Regions from separate parts of the Mesorhizobium sp. CA15 genome, predicted to be linked through region 1. Evidence: predicted binding sites of a transcription regulator. Region 1 holds the regulator's gene; each other region holds the start of a gene.
The links. Region 1 encodes PhoB, which activates phosphate uptake and scavenging genes when phosphate is short. Its sites were predicted from a motif close to TGTCATNNANCTGTCAT; they were not measured.

Region 1 (4,033 bases):
TCCAGAAGCCGACGCCGTTCCCGATGTCGATCTACGAGAACATCGCTTTCGGCGTCAGGCTCTATGAGAAGATCAGCAAGGCTGAGATGGACAGCCGCGTCGAGCAGGCGCTGAAGCGCGCAGCACTCTGGAACGAGGTCAAGGACAAGCTCAACGCCAGCGGCCTAAGCCTCTCGGGCGGCCAGCAGCAGCGCCTGTGCATCGCCCGTACCGTTGCGGTGAAGCCCGAGGTCATCCTGCTCGACGAGCCGGCCTCGGCGCTCGATCCGCTGTCGACCGCCAAGATCGAGGAACTGATCGACGAGCTGCAGGCCGACTACACGATCGTCATCGTCACCCACAACATGCAGCAGGCGGCGCGCGTGTCGCGGCAGACGGCGTTCATGTATCTGGGCGAGCTGGTGGAGTTCGACCGGACCGAGAAGATCTTCACCTCGCCCCGCGAAAAGCGCACGCAGGACTACATCACCGGCCGCTTCGGCTGAGCTCATACGAGGACATCATCATGGCCGAACATACCGTCGCTTCCTTCGACGAGGATCTGAGGCAGATCAGCCGGCTCATCAACGACATGGGCGATCTCGCCGCCTCCATGGTCGGCGCTTCGACCAAGGCCCTGCTCGAGACCGACAATGCCATGGCGCAGCGCGTCGTTTCCGACGATGCCATCATGGACGCGCGCCAGCGCGAGCTCGACGACCGCGCCATCACGCTGATCGCCAAGCGCCAGCCGATGGCCGACGACCTGCGCAACGTGGTCGGCTCGATCCGCATGGCGGGCGACCTCGAACGCATCGGCGACCTCGCCAAGAACATCGCCAAGCGCGTCGGCTCGGTCGGCGTCAGCGCCGCGCCGCGCGACCTCACGCATTCGATCGATTCCATGGCGCAGCTGGTGCTGATCCAGGTCCAGGCCGTGATCCAGGAATATACGGTGGGCGACGCCACGGCGCTGGCCAAGCTTCGCAACGACGACGAGCGCATCGACGTCAAATACACATCCGTCTTCCGGGAACTCCTGACCTACATGATGGAAGACCCGCGCAACATAACCGCCTGCACGCATCTTCTGTTCTGCGCCAAGAATCTCGAGCGCATCGGCGACCATGTGACCAACATCGCCGAGAACGCCTATTATGTGCTGACCGGCACGCAATTGCCCGCGAATCGTCCCAAGCAGGACGAGACGACAATGTCGGCGCCGGCGGCCTGACGATGGGTATCTGCCAATGATCGCGCCACGCATCATGGTGGTGGAGGACGAGGAGCCGCTTGGTGTGCTGCTCCGCTACAATCTCGAATCCGAGGGTTACCAGGTCGAAGTGGTGACCCGCGGCGACGAGGCCGAAATCCGCCTTCAGGAAAACGTCCCCGACCTGCTCGTGCTCGACTGGATGGTGCCCGCGGTTTCCGGCATCGAGCTCTGCCGGCGCCTCAGGATGCGGCCCGAGACCGAGCGGCTGCCGATCATCATGCTGACGGCGCGGGGCGAAGAAAGCGACCGCGTGCGCGGCCTCTCGACCGGCGCCGACGACTATCTGGTCAAGCCGTTCTCGACGCCGGAGTTCATGGCGCGCGTCAAGGCGCTGCTGCGTCGCGCCAAGCCGGAGGTGCTGTCCAGCGTGCTCAAGGTCGGCGACATCGTGCTCGACCGCGAGTCGCACCGCGTCTACCGCAAGAAGAGCGAGATCAGGCTCGGCCCGACCGAGTTCCGGCTGCTGGAATTCATGATGCGTCATCCCGGCCGGGTGTTCTCGCGCAGCCAGCTGCTCGACAATGTCTGGGGCGAGACGATCTATATCGACGAACGCACCGTCGACGTCCATGTCGGCCGCCTGCGCAAGGCAGTCAACAACGGCCGCATGCCGGACGTCATCCGCACCATCCGCGGGGCGGGTTACGCGATCAGGGAAGATTAGGGGTAAGGCGCCGAGGCGCTGACGGATTCTGTCTCCAGCATCGGATCGCGTGCATTGGCGATTAGTCGAGACGCTTGTGCTTCGCACGGGCGGAGCAAGGAGCGCAGCGACGCAGCGCAGACCCGAGGATCCATTCCGTGATGTCGATGCGTTGCGACAGTCCAGAATTCTGTGCCGCTGCGCTCGACGCGTGAGGTAGCGGCATGGATTCCAGGGTCTCCGCGACGGAGCTTCGCTCCTGCTCCGCCCTGGAATGACGAAGCTGCGGGGCCTTCCCTTCGCTAATTTCAAGCGTCTGCTGCTGTCCCCGGACCTCTTCAAGGCTGCCTCAGGCCACGTTCTTTCCCGTCCCCGCTCTTGCCTGGCCTCCCGGCCCGAAAATCTCCTGGTCGACGAAGGTCAGCGCGCGCATGGCGCAGCCTTCGCGGATCAGCGGCAGTTCGTTCGGCTCGGTGTCGAAGGAGATCGATTCGGAGTGCTGGCCGCCGGCCGTCTGGGCGATCGCCTCGCGCAGCGCCGGCTCGATCAGGTCGAAGGCGGCCGCACTGACGCCGACCATGGCGACGGGCGCCGGGTCGATGAGGGCGAACAAGCTGCCGAGACCGAAACCAAGCGCTTCGCCAGCCCGGCGGTAAGCCTCCCGTTCGGGGCCGTCCCTCTCGCGCGCCTTCGCGGCAAGGGCCCGCATGTCGGCGTCGCCGACGTCGACCGGCTCGGCGTCCTCGCTCATTTTCATGGCGCTGCGCCAGATCGCATAGTTGCCGGCATAGGCCTCGACGCAGCCGCGGCGGCCGCAGCGGCAAAGCGCCCCGCCCGGGCGGTGAATCATGTGGCCGAACTCGCCGCCGGAGGAATGCGTGCCGGTGAACAGCGCACCCTTGAGCACGAGACCCATGCCGATGCCGTGCGACAACAGGATGGCGATGAAGTCGTCGCGATAGCGCTCCGGGTCGCGCCATTGCAGCGCTACCGCCATCATGTTGCAGTCATTCTCCATGGTGGCGGAGATGCCGAATTCCTTCTCGAGGATGTCGGCGAAAGGAATGTCGGTCAGCGGCGTTATCGGCGACCACAGCATGGAGCGCGCATGCGAATCGGTGATGCCCTGGATGCCCATGGCGATGCGGGCGACGCTGCCAATGTCGAGGTCGGGATCCTGCAGCCGGCGCCGCACGATCGCCACGCATTCGCCGATCAGCTCGTCGCGGGGCATAACAAGCGTGTCCAGGCGCTGCTGCTCCTCGGCAACAACCTGACCGGCATAGTCGATCACGGCGACCGACAGGAAGTTCAGCGACAACACCACGGTCAGCACCGCGGCTGCTTCAGGGTTCAGCGCAAGGCCGATCTGCGGCCGGCCGCGTTTCAACGCCGTCGGCTCGCTGGCCTTGCTTTCGGTGAGAATGCCCTCCTGGATCAGGTCGGCGGAGATCGCCGAAATGGTCGAGTGGCTGAGCCCGGTGGTGGCGGCAATTTCGGTCCGTGATGGCTGACCGGCGCGGCGTACCGCCGAAATCACCATGGCGCGGTTGCGCCGGCGCAAATCGTCGTGGCGGATTCCGACCGACATCGTTTCGCACGTCCTCCCCGGTCATCGCGGCCTTGTGATAATGCCATAGCCTCGCTGACACGCTAGGGATTGTGGCAGAAGCCAGGGGCCATGTCATTATTTATTGCGGATGCCGAAAAAAATGCCTGAGCCCATCAAAACCCATCAGAATCTCGGTTGACAGTGTCGTTACGCTGGACCACTATTTTTTTGAGGCTCGAAAAAAAGCCTCTGTGCCGGCCTTCGGGCCAGTCTGGGTCGCGCCGCACGGGCGCAGGGAGGATATCATGAAGAAATTTGCAGCCGCCATTCTGGCGGGCGTTGCCATGTCGCTGACGCTGGCGTCTGTCGCCGAGGCGAAGGACAAGGTGATCGGCGTGTCGTGGTCGAATTTCCAGGAAGAGCGCTGGAAGACCGACGAAGCAGCGATGAAGGCCGCCATCGAGGCCGCCGGCGACAAGTATATCTCGGCCGACGCGCAGTCCAATCCGGGCAAGCAGCTAACCGACGTCGAAAGCCTGATCTCGCAGGGCGCCAACGCGCTGATCATCCTGGCGCAGGATGC
Region 2 (4,033 bases), on a different contig from region 1:
ATGATGCTGGTCGGCAGCCGCAACGCGCTGAAGGCCGATTTCGACCATGTCGCAGATTCGATCCGCAGCGGCGCTGTGCCGTTGAACAAGCTCGTCACCCATCGCACCACGCTCGCCGGAACGCCGCGCGACCTTGCCCGATGGACGCACGAGAAGTCGGGACTGATCAAGGCGGTCATTGAGGTCGGGTGATAACATGACAGGCGGTGAACTCAGCCCGAATTGACGGAGCGCCGCACAGGTCGACCCCCCACTCCGTCTCGGCTTCGCCGAGCCACCTCTCCCCCGGTCGACGGGGGAGAGGAAAGGCACGAGGCGATCCCAGCTGGCACCCTTCCTCTCCCTCCGGAGGGGGAGAGGTGGCGCCGCGAAGCGGCGACGGAGTGGGGGAAGGCGCTCCTCAAACGCGAAGCCGCTGACAATTAAGCGACCGAGCTGAGCTGACATCAGCGTGGGTCGATAAATCACGGGTCTCGTATAAAACCGGCACTCCCTACAACACCGACAACTTCAGCTCCACCCGCTCTGCCGGAAAGCGCGACTCCGCGAACTGGATTGGCTCACCGTCGAGCGTCACGTTGATTGCAATTGTGACCAGCACGATGGCGCCGGGCTGCAGATCGAGGGCTGCAAGATCGTCTGCGTCGGCATGGCGCGCCGACAGCACGGTCGAATGCCTCAGATAATCGTTGATGCCGAAGCGCTTCAGTGAGGCGGTGATCGATCCCGTCTCCGCCATTGCCCCCTCGATTCCGGCGAAGCGCTTGGCATCGAACCAGGTCGTCGCGCGCGACACCGCATGACCGTCGGCCTCGCCGCGCGTCTCCAGGCGGATGACGGCCGCGCCTTTGGCGATGCCCAGCGCCTCGGCGATGCGCCGGCCGGCCGGCTCGGTGGATGACGACAGCAGCGCGATATGCCGCTCGCTCGTCTGCCCCTGCAGCCCGGTCGAGAAGCGCGTGCGCGCGCCGATCGGATAGGACAGCCGCTTGCGCGACAACACGAAGGTGCCGCGGCCCTGCTCGGCCTTCAGCACGCCTTCCTGCACCAGTGCTGCAATGGCGCTGCGCACCGTGTGGCGGTTGACGCCGTAGCGCTCGGCCAGCGCGACTTCAGGCGGCAGCGCGGCATTTTCGGCGAAATCGCCATTGGCGATCGCCTGCAGGATCCTGTCGGCGATCTGCCGCCATAGCGATACGCCATTGCGCCTCTCGATGCTGCTTGCCAGCCCGGTCATTTCACCGCCCCCAACGTCATCACCCTAAACTTTTGCACCCGTTGTCATCCACCCGTCATGGACTCCCGTTACCAAGTGAGTATAATTTGTATAGTTGTCTATATCAATAGACAAATTTCTTTATGCAAGGAGCGATACCATGCGAGGACAGGAAGCGCGCGAGCAGGCCGGGCGGAAAGCCTTGATGGCGACGCTGGCGCATGCCGCGGCCGATGACATCGCTCGCCTGTGGAACGAGTCGGGCCTGCCCTCCGAGGCCGAGCTTTTGCGCGGCCCCGAAACCGGACTGGTGACGGTGCGCGGACGGATCGGCGGCGGCGGCGCGCCGTTCAATGTCGGCGAGGCGACGGTCACCCGCGCCACGGTGCGGCTGCCCTCCGGCCAGGTCGGCCACTCCTATGCGCTTGGCCGCGACAAGGGACAAGCCAAGCTAGCGGCGATCGCGGACGCGCTGTGGCAGGACCCGGCGCACCGCGAAGCGGTCGAGACAAAGCTCGCCGCGCCCTTGCGCGCGGCGCTCGATGCGGCGCGCGAGACAAAGCGAGTCGAAACAGCGGCCACGAAAGTGGATTTCTTCACCATGGTGCGCGGAGAGGACTGATGGATATCGCCACGCAATCGATCGACGGCGGCTTCGCAGAGCCGGTCTTCAACGCCCAGGCGGTGTTCCGCGCCATCATGGACGCGATGGCCCGCCCCGGCACCGTCCAGCCGCTGCCGCAGCTCGCCCGCCCGCCGGCGCCGCTGTCGGCGACGGCCGGCGCCGTGGCGCTCTCGCTCTGCGACAACGACACGCCGGTCTGGCTCGACCAGCCGCTGCAGGCGGAAGCCGCGGTCAAGGCCTGGCTCGGCTTCCACACCGGCGCGCCCTCGGCAAACACGCCGGCCGACGCACATTTCGCCCTGATCGCCAATCCGAAGGAGATGGCGGCGCTCGATGGTTTTGCGCAAGGCACGCAAGAATATCCCGACCGCTCGACGACGCTGATCCTCTTGGTCGACGATCTTGCCTCGGGCCCATCGCTGCTGCTCGAAGGTCCGGGGATCGAAAAGACGTCGATGATCGCGCCTCCCGGCATGCCGCGCCATTTCGTCGAGCAGTGGAAGCAGAACAACCAGCGTTTCCCGCGCGGCGTCGACATCATCCTGGCGGCGCCCGGCCACCTTGCCTGCCTGCCGCGCACCACCCGCGTCAAATCGATGGAGGCATGACATGTATGTCGCGGTGAAAGGCGGCGAAGCCGCCATTGCCAATGCGCATCGCCTGCTTGCCGACCGCCGCCGCGGCGACCGTTCGGTGCCGGCGCTGCGCCTCGACCAGATTGTCGAGCAGCTGGCGCTCGGCGTCGACCGGGTGATGAGCGAAGGCTCGCTCTATGATCGCGAGCTCGCGGCTCTCGCCGTTACCCAGGCGCGCGGCGATATGATCGAGGCGATCTTTCTGGTGCGCGCCTACCGCACCACGCTGCCGCGCTTCGGCTACACCAATCCGGTCGACACCGGCGCCATGCAGGTCGAGCGTCGTGTCTCGGCCACCTACAAGGACCTGCCGGGCGGCCAGGTGCTCGGCCCGACCTTCGACTATACGCACCGCCTGCTCGATCCCGAGCTTGCCGCCGGCGCCAAGGTCGAGATGCCGGCGCAGCGTCCGGCCGAGCCGGAGGCCATGCCGCGCGTTTCGGCGATCCTCGCCCATGAAGGCCTGATCGAGGCCGATGGCGAGATGCCGCTTGACCACGTGCCCGGCGACATCACGCGCGAGCCGCTGCAATTCCCGATGGCGCGCGACATCCGCCTGCAGGCGTTGTCGCGCGGCGACGAAGGTTTTCTGCTGGCGCTCGGCTATTCGACGCAGCGCGGCTACGCCCGCAACCATCCCTTTGTCGGCGAGATACGCATCGGCGAGGTCGAGCTGGAGCTCGACGTGCCGGAGCTGCCCTTCGCCGTGCCGCTCGGCTCCATCCGCGTCACCGAATGCCAGATGGTCAACCAGTTCAAGGGCTCGGCCAAGGCGCCGCCGCAGTTCACGCGCGGCTACGGCCTGGTCTTCGGCCAGAGCGAGCGCAAGGCGATGGCGATGGCGCTGTGCGACCGGGCGCTGCGCGCCACCGAGCTTGGCGAGGATGTCGTCGCCGCCGCGCAGGACGAGGAATTCGTCATCTCGCATTCCGACAATGTCCAGGCGACCGGTTTCGTCGAGCATCTGAAGCTGCCGCATTATGTCGACTTCCAGGCCGAGCTCGGCCTGGTTCGCCGCATGCGCGCCGAATACGAAGCGCGGGAAAACGAGGACAAGGCCGCCGAGGAGAAGCGCGAGGCGGCGGAATGACTTCAGTGTCCGCTACCGGAATGCCCGCCGCCGTCGAAGCCGCCAGTATAGTCGCCGCCACCGAAGGACTCGCCGTACGGAGGTTCCCTTGGCGCGGTGAGAACCATTTTCCGCAGCGCAAAGGTCGCGAAGCCGGCGAACACCAGCAGCAGCACGCCAAGATGCAACCAACCGGTAGAGTCCATTCGGGCGTCCTTCCGCGTCTTGGGCGCCAATTTCATAGCAGAGAGCGGACGTGATCGCCATGACCGACATCGCCACCTACAACTTCGCCTATCTCGATGAGCAGACCAAGCGGATGATCCGGCGCGCCATCCTGAAGGGCATCGCCATTCCCGGCTATCAGGTGCCCTTTGCCTCGCGCGAGATGCCGATGCCTTATGGCTGGGGCACCGGCGGCGTGCAGGTCACCGCTTCGATCATCGGCCCGGATGACGTGCTGAAAGTCATCGACCAGGGCGCCGACG
Region 3 (4,033 bases), on a different contig from region 1:
CGCAGTCCTTCTTCCAGTCGAGATCGGTATAGGCGCTGGAGATGGCGCCGGCTTGGGCCGGCTGGCAGAAACCGGCGAGGGCAAGCGGGATCAGAAGAGTGCGCATCGCCGACAACTCCATTTCGAGCTGCCCGAGCGTAACGTCAATCGCTATTTCTTCAAGCTGGCTTCGATCAAGAGATCGGCGTTGCGGGCGACTGCCGCCGCCGGTCCGCCAACGCCAAACAACTGACCGCTGATATAAGCGCCTTCGATGAGCAGCAGCAGGCCGTCACCCAGCGTATCGGAATCGGCGGCGCCCATTGCGGCGGCCATGGCGCGCAGGCGGCGGCGCAATTCGACTTTGTTATTCTCGCTCACTACCCGCGCGGGATGGCCGCGCTCGGGATATTCCACCGCAGCGTTGGTCATGCCGCAGCCGCGATAGTCCGGCTTTTGCGTGCGTTTGCCGACGCGGGTCAGGAAAGCGATGATCTGGGCGCGCGGATCGCCCGGATGCGCGTCGACCGCTTCGTCGAAGCGTTCCCAGAATTCGAGGTCGTATTTGCGCAGATAGGAGGCGGCGAGCTCATCCTTGGACGGGAAGCTGCGGTACAGGCTCGGCTTGGTGACGCCGGCACGCCTGACGATCTCGTCGACGCCGATCGCCCTTATCCCCTCGCGGTAAAAGAGGTCGCGCGCCACGTCCAGGATCTTGTCTGCCGCCCTCGGAGCAGGGGGCTCGCTGATCGACGCTTCAATTTTATTGTCGGATGGCATTCAAACAACTCGCTTGACAATGTTACTGACCGGTACGTATGTATGGCTTCACTCCATTGCAACGTACCGGTCAGTAACATGATAATCCAGTCCCGTCCGTTTGGCCAGCGCTACGCATTCGTCGTCGTTGCCGTCATTTTCCTGTGCCTGCTGATCGCGGCCGGGCTCCGTTCGGCGCCCTCGGTGATGATGGTGCCGCTGGAGGAAAGCTTCGGCTGGCATCGCGACGTAACGTCCTGGGCCGCCAGCGTCGGCATCCTGCTCTACGGCTTGACCGGACCGTTCGCCGCCGCGCTGATGGAACGTATTGGGCTGCGCCGCACGCTGCTCGGCTCGCTGCTGGTGATGTCGGGATCGACCGCGCTTAGCCTGTTCATGACTGAGCCATGGCATCTTTTCATCACCTGGGGCGTGTTTTCCGGCATCGGTTCGGGCGCGGTGGCGAGCGTGCTTGGCGCCACCATCGTCAACCGTTGGTTCAAGACCAATCGCGGCTTGATGATGGGCCTGATGTCAGCCTCCAGCGCCACCGGCATGCTGGTGTTCCTGCCGCTCATCGCCTCGCTGGCGCAGAGCGGCGGCTGGAAGCCCGTGGCGATTGCCGTGGCGCTGGCCACCGCCGCGCTGATACCCTTCGTCTTGCTGCTGGTGCCCGAGCGCCCCGCTTCGATCGGCCAGGTTCGTTATGGCGCCGATGCCGACGACGTGCCGCCGGTGTCGCCGGCATCGCAGGGCAATTTCCTGGCGCACACGCTGAACACGCTGCGCCGCGCGGCGGGCACGCGGGTGTTCTGGTACCTGTTCGCCACCTTCTTCGTCTGCGGCTTCACCACCAATGGCCTCGTCGGCACGCATCTCATCGCCTTCTGCGGCGATATGGGCATCGGCGAGGTGCAGGCGGCCGGGCTGTTGTCGATGATGGGCATTTTCGACCTGATCGGTACGACGTTGTCCGGCTGGCTCACCGACCGCTTCGATCCGCGCAAGCTGCTCGGCATCTATTACGCGGTGCGTGGGCTGTCGCTGATCTACCTGCCCTATTCCGGCTTCTCGGCGACCAGCCTGGTCATCTTCGCCGTGCTCTACGGGCTCGACTGGATCGCCACCGTGCCGCCGACGCTGAGGCTTGCCAACGAGGCGTTCGGCGACCGCAGCGGACCGATCGTGTTCGGCTGGATCGTCGCCGGCCACCAGGTCGGCGCAGCCGCGGCCGCGGCCTTCGGCGGCACGATGCGCGAGCTGCAGGGCAATTACGAGCTGGCCTTCCTGATTGCCGGCATGACTGGTATCGCGGCGGCTTGTATCTCGCTGTTGATCAACACGAGCAGGCCGGCCTTCGGGCCGGAGCCGCAGGCGGCTTAGGCGCGACTTTCCCTTCTCCCCTTGTGGGAGAAGGTGGCCGCGAAGCGGCCGGATGAGGGGTGCTCCAGGGAACACCGACGCCTCACTCCGCTGGAACACCCCTCATCCGTCTCGGCGCTATCGCGCCGATCCACCTTCTCCCACAAGGGGAGAAGGAAGATGTCGACTGTTATCAAAACTTCATGGTTCCGATATGCGCCTGAAACATTGAAGCGAGAGCTTGGCGGTCCCGCTCAATGCCATCCCGGAGACAGCCATGAACAAGCTTTCGCTCACCCGCCGCGCTTTCGTCACTTCGGCCAGCGCCTTCGGCCTTGTCGGCGCCTCCGGTCTGGCGCTGCCCTATTATTCCCGCGCCAGCCAGCGTCCGGCCTTCACGCATGGCGTCCAGTCCGGCGATGTCGACGCCACCTCGGGCATGGTCTGGACCCGCACCGATCGTCCGGCCCGTGTGATGTATGAAGTATCGACGACCGAAAGCTTCGCCAATGCGGCGCGGCTGGCTGCGCTCGATACCTCGCCGGCCAGCGACTACACGGTGAAGCGGCTGCTCACCGATCTCGCCTCGGACCAGGACATCTTCTACCGCATGACTGCTGCCGATCTTTCCGACATCAATGCCGTGTCCGAGCCGATCGTCGGCCGTTTCCGTACCGCGCCGTCGTCCAAGCGCGACGTGCGCTTCGCTTGGTCGGGCGACACCGCCGGCCAGGGCTGGGGCATCGACGAGACCGGCATGAAGACCTATTCGACCATCGCCAAGCACACACCGGACTTCTTCCTGCATTCCGGCGACACCATCTATGCCGACGGCGCCCTGAAGGACGAGGTCGACCTGCCCGGCGGCGGCAAGTGGAAGAACGTCGTCATGATCGACGGCAAGCGCAAGGTGGCCGAGACGCTGGACGAGTACCGCGACCAGTGGAAGTACAACATGATGGACAAGCATGTGCTTGGCCTGTCGGCCATCTGCCCGACCTTCTACCAGTGGGACGACCACGAGGTGCTCAACAACTGGTCGGATTCGAAGGACCTGACCGCCGACGACCGCTACAAGGAAAAGTCGATCCATGTGCTGGCGGCCAGGGCGGCTCGCGCTTTCCATGAAATGACGACCATCCGCTACGAGCCGTCGGAGCCGGGCCGCGTCTACCGCAAGGTCTCGCATGGGCCGCTGCTCGACGTGTTCTTCCTCGACATGCGCTCCTATCGCGGCCCGAACGGTCCTGATATGGAAGAGACGCTGACGCCGAAGTCGCGCATGATCGGCGAGGAGCAGTCCAAGTGGCTGAAGCGCGAGCTGGCAAATTCCAAGGCGACGTGGAAGGTCATCGCCGCCGACATGCCGCTTGGCCTGGTCGTCTGGAACGACGCGGCGAAGAAGGCCGGTGCCGAGGCTGTCGCCAACGGCGACAATGGCGCGCCGAAAGGCCGCGAGTTGGAATTCGCCGACGTGCTGCGCTTCATCAAGAATGCCGGTATCACCAACACGGTGTGGCTGACCGCCGACGTCCACTACACCGCGGCGCATTACTACAATCCCGACAAGGCGCAGTTCCAGGATTTCAATCCGTTCTGGGAATTCGTCTCCGGCCCGATCCACGCCGGCACCTTCGGCCCCAACGACCTCGACATGACCTTCGGGCCGGAGCTGAAGTTCATAAAGGCGCCAACCGCCGAACAGGGCCAGAACCTGCCGCCGTCGGCCGGGCTGCAGTTCTTCGGTCTGGTCGACATTTCCGGCGCGACCGAACAGCTCACCGTGCGGCTGATGGATCGCGACGACAACGAGCTTTACAAGGTTACGCTCGATCCGGTGCGGTCGGCTTAGGCTGCGTTGATATTCAGGTGATGCCGGCCTGCGAACAATGGTTTCCTGCGCTTCTGGTGCTCACGTATTTTAAGTACGCTC
Region 4 (4,033 bases), on a different contig from region 1:
TCTTCATCCCGTTCCTGACGGGCCTGCAGGCGCGGCTCGCCGAGCATGACCTGGATCTGATGGTCGTCATGGGTGAGCCGGGCCAATATCAGCAGGAGCGGTTGCGCCGCGTGGTCGAGACGCGCCGGGCCGACGCGGTCGTGTTGGCCAATACGCGAAGGGAGGACGATCGGATCGATTATCTCAGCAAGGCCGGCTTTCCCTTCGCCACGCTTGGCCGAAGTCAGTCCGGCGGCGACACGTATCCTTCACTCGATATCGATTTCGAGAGGGCGGGTGATGAAGCCGTCGACCGGCTGGTCGCGCGCGGCCACCGCCGCATTGCCGCTATCCGCCCTTCGCTTGATCTCAATTTCGGCTACCTGTTCCTCGACGGCTACCGCAAGGCACTGAAGCGGCACGGTATCGAGGTCGACCCCGACCTGATCGCCGACGGCTTCATCAACGAGACCGGCGGCTACCAGGTGACGCCGCAAGTAATGCGCTCCAGAAACCCGCCGACGGCGATCATCTTCAACAATGACGCGATGGCGCTCGGCGGCTGCAAGGCGCTGGCCGAGATGGGTATCAAGCCGGGCCATGACATGGCCGTGATCGTCATCGTCGACACGCCGCTCTGCCGCTACTTTTCGCCGACGCTGACCGCCTTCCGTCCGTCGCTGGAGCCCATGGGCCGGCGGCTGGCCGAGATGCTGCTCGCTTCGCTTCCCGCATTCGCCGGCCCTGAGGGCACACGCATCATTCGCGAAGTCTGGCCGCTGGAGCTGATTGCAAGAGAGAGCGATTGAGCGGAGGCTTTCCCTTCTCCCCTTGTGGGAGAAGGTGGCCGAGCGAAGCTCGGTCGGATGAGGGGTGTTCCAGGGAAAGCCGGCGTCTCACTCCGCTGGAGCACCCCTCATCCGTCTCGGCGCTACGCGCCGATCCACCTTCTCCCACAAGGGGAGAAGGAAACTGTCATGCAACCATCACGTTCACGTCCTAGACCGCTCGACGGGAACCGGCTCGCCGCATCGCCGATGCGCGTTCCTTCCAGGCCGCTCTGCTCGTCAAGAAGGGGATATCGATGAAACATCTCAACCGAACCGTCGCGCTCGGCGTGGCACTTGCCTTGTTCACTTTCCTGACCCCGGCGCTCGCCGACGGCGTCGCCTACGTCAACAAGGGGCTCGTCGGCATCGGCCGCATCCCGGCCAACCAGAGGGACAAGTTCGGCGAGACCTTCGGTTCAGGTTCCGGCATGGCGATCGATACCAAATCCTGGACGCGTGAAGGGGCCACCTACAAGGGCTCGCTCTGGCTGCTGCCGGACCGCGGCTACAATGTCGTCGGAACCACCGATTATCGCCCCCGCCTCAACACCATCTCGGTCGAGCTGGCCCCGACCGCTCCTGGCGCGGCGCCCGCCGCCGGACAGGAACAGTCGGGCGTTAAGGCGACGCTCGCCGACACGATGCTTCTGACCGACGACAAGGGCGCCGACGCCACCGGCCTCGATCCGTTGAACGGCGTGCGCGCCGCCGCCGGCGACATGCCGATGCTGCCTGAGGCCAATGGCAAGCTGGCGCTCGATGACGAAGCGATCGTGCGGCTGCCGGACGGCACGATGTTCATCTCCGACGAATATGGTCCCAACATCTACCGCTTCTCGGCCGAAGGCCGTCTGATGTCGGCGACCCAACCGCCCGCGGCGCTGGTGCCGATGCGCCACGGCAAGCCGAACTTCGCGTCCGACAACCCGGGCCCGGGCGCTGCCGAGCCCGATCCGAAGGATCCCGAAACCGGCCGCCAGAACAACCAGGGGCTCGAAGGCATGTCGATGACGCCAGACGGCAGGTTCCTGATCGCCGTGCTGCAGTCGGCGCCCCGCCAGGACGGCGGCGATTCCGGCTCGACCCGCCAGAACACCCGCGCGCTGGTTTACGACGCTTCCGATCTCACCCACCTCAAGCTGGCGCATGAATATGTCGTGCCGCTGCCGGTGTTCACGGATGCCAAGGGCAAGACCAAGGTGGCCGCTCAGAGCGAGATCGTCGCGCTCTCCGACAAGAGCTTTCTGATGCTGGCGCGCGACTCAGGCAACGGCCAGGGCGTCAAGGGCGACGAGTCGCTCTACCGCAAGATCGAGATCGTCGACCTCTCGGCCGCCACCGATATCGCCAACGGCCCGTTCGACGCCGCCGACAAGCCGGTCGCGCCGAAGGGCATGCTCGACCCGTCGGTGGCGCCGGCCAAGCTGACGCCGTTCATCGACATCAACGACAAGGGCGAGCTCGGCCGCTTCGGCCTGCACAACGGCGCGCCGAACGACAAGAACAACCTCTCGGAGAAGTGGGAGGCGATGTCGCTGGCGCCGGTGCTCGATCCGAAGCTGCCCGACGACTATTTCCTGTTCGTCGCCAACGACAACGACTTTCTCACCCAGGACGGCTTCCAGGTCGGCGCTGCGTACAAAGCCGAGGACGGCGCCGATGTCGACACCACCTTCCTGGTCTATCAGGTCACACTCCCCGGCCTTTCTGGAAACACCACTCAGTAACGGGATGCGGTCGGCGGCCGCGGCAGCCGACCCTTTTCTGAAGGGATGCATGAGCACCAGGCCTGCGATAGCATCGCGGGCCTGATTCAGTTTCGGCCCCACCACCATGGGTAACAACATGGATGACAAACAGCCCACCCGCCGGCGGACCGGCGACCTGACTAGCGGCCCCATTTCGCGCACGCTGCTGTTGTTCGCGCTGCCGGTGCTGGGCTCCAACGTGCTGCAGTCGCTCAACGGCTCGATCAACGCGGTCTGGGTCGGCCGCTTCCTCGGCGAGGCGGCGCTGACGGCGACCTCCAACGCCAATCTGGTGCTGTTCCTCATCCTCGGCACCGTCTTCGGCATCGGCATGGCGGCAACCATCCTGGTGGCGCAATCGGTCGGCGCCCGCGACCTCCCCGAGGCAAAGCGCATCGTCGGCACCAGCGCCACCTTCTTCTTCCTCGTCTCGGTCGTGTTCGCCGTCTGCGGCTGGATCTGGGTCGATGTCATCCTGACCGGGCTCGGCACGCCGGCCGATGCCTTGCCTTTGGCGCGCGCCTATTTGCGCATCATCTTCGTCGCGGTGCCGATGATGAACCTTTTATCCTTCGTCATGACCGTGCTGCGCGGCGCCGGCGACTCGCGAACCCCGTTCGTCTTCATGGCGCTGGCGGTCGTGCTCGACGTCGTGCTCAATCCGCTGCTGATCCGCGGCATCGGCCCCTTTCCCGAGCTCGGCATTGCCGGCTCGGCAATGTCGACGCTCATAGGCCAGACGGTGAGCGTGATTGCCATCCTGATCGTGCTTTATGTGCGCAAACACCCGCTGCGGCTGGCGGGCAGCGATCTCTCGCTGCTGCGGCCCGATCCGAAATTGCTGCGCATCGTCGTCTTCAAGGGCATTCCGATGGGGCTGCAGATGATCGTCATCTCGGCAGCGGCATTGACCGTGATGGGCATCGTCAATTCCTACGGCTCCCAGGTAGCCGCCGCTTACGGCATCGCCGCGCAGCTCTGGACCTACATCCAGATGCCGGCTCTGGCGATCGGCGCCGCCGTCTCCTCGATGGCGGCGCAGAATGTCGGCGCCGGGCGCTGGGACCGCATCGGCAGGGTCGCGGCGTCGGGCGTCGGCTTCAACCTGGTGCTGACCGGCGCGCTGGTAGCGCTGCTTTTCGTCTTCGACCGCGCAGTGCTCAGCCTCTTTCTCAGCACCGACAGCGCCGCGATCGACATCGCCGCCCACATCAACAAGGTGGCGTCCTGGTCGTTCATCCTGTTCGGCGTCACGATCGTGCTGTTCGCCACGGTGCGGGCCACCGGCGCTGTCATGCCGCCGCTGATCATCCTGATCATCTCGGTGTTGATCATTCGCACCGGCTTTGCCTATTCCATGCGCAGCGTCATCGGCCAGGAGGCTCTGTGGTGGAGCTTTCCGGCAGGTTCGATCGCCTCGCTGGCGCTCGCCGCCGCCTATTATCGCTTCGGCCGCTGGCGCACGATGCACATGAT

Region 2: phnF (phosphonate metabolism transcriptional regulator PhnF) is a predicted target of PhoB. The motif match lies at 1,280-1,296, and genes of this name have one in related genera.
Region 3: LB515_RS14990 (alkaline phosphatase D family protein) is a predicted target of PhoB. The motif match lies at 2,289-2,305, and genes of this name have one in related genera.
Region 4: LB515_RS18300 (esterase-like activity of phytase family protein) is a predicted target of PhoB. The motif match lies at 953-969, and genes of this name have one in related genera.

What each region holds. Positions count from the first base shown of each region.
Region 1 is NZ_JAIUHQ010000008.1:26,108-30,140, forward strand. Features, by position in the region: gene pstB (phosphate ABC transporter ATP-binding protein PstB) at 1-485, shown strand, start outside; gene phoU (phosphate signaling complex protein PhoU) at 506-1,213, shown strand; gene phoB (phosphate regulon transcriptional regulator PhoB) at 1,230-1,919, shown strand; gene LB515_RS15275 (ROK family protein) at 2,248-3,489, opposite strand; gene xylF (D-xylose ABC transporter substrate-binding protein) at 3,756-4,033, shown strand, end outside.
Region 2 is NZ_JAIUHQ010000016.1:28,096-32,128, reverse strand. Features, by position in the region: gene LB515_RS22395 (zinc-binding alcohol dehydrogenase family protein) at 1-192, shown strand, start outside; gene phnF (phosphonate metabolism transcriptional regulator PhnF) at 494-1,237, opposite strand; gene phnG (phosphonate C-P lyase system protein PhnG) at 1,377-1,838, shown strand; gene phnH (phosphonate C-P lyase system protein PhnH) at 1,838-2,449, shown strand; gene LB515_RS22375 (carbon-phosphorus lyase complex subunit PhnI) at 2,451-3,566, shown strand; gene LB515_RS22370 (hypothetical protein) at 3,569-3,751, opposite strand; partial or broken gene LB515_RS22365 (alpha-D-ribose 1-methylphosphonate 5-phosphate C-P-lyase PhnJ) at 3,811-4,033, shown strand, end outside.
Region 3 is NZ_JAIUHQ010000007.1:235,242-239,274, reverse strand. Features, by position in the region: gene LB515_RS15005 (hypothetical protein) at 1-106, opposite strand, end outside; gene LB515_RS15000 (TetR/AcrR family transcriptional regulator) at 151-759, opposite strand; gene LB515_RS14995 (MFS transporter) at 838-2,121, shown strand; gene LB515_RS14990 (alkaline phosphatase D family protein) at 2,378-3,952, shown strand.
Region 4 is NZ_JAIUHQ010000011.1:61,997-66,029, reverse strand. Features, by position in the region: gene LB515_RS18305 (LacI family DNA-binding transcriptional regulator) at 1-788, shown strand, start outside; gene LB515_RS18300 (esterase-like activity of phytase family protein) at 1,064-2,536, shown strand; gene LB515_RS18295 (MATE family efflux transporter) at 2,655-4,033, shown strand, end outside.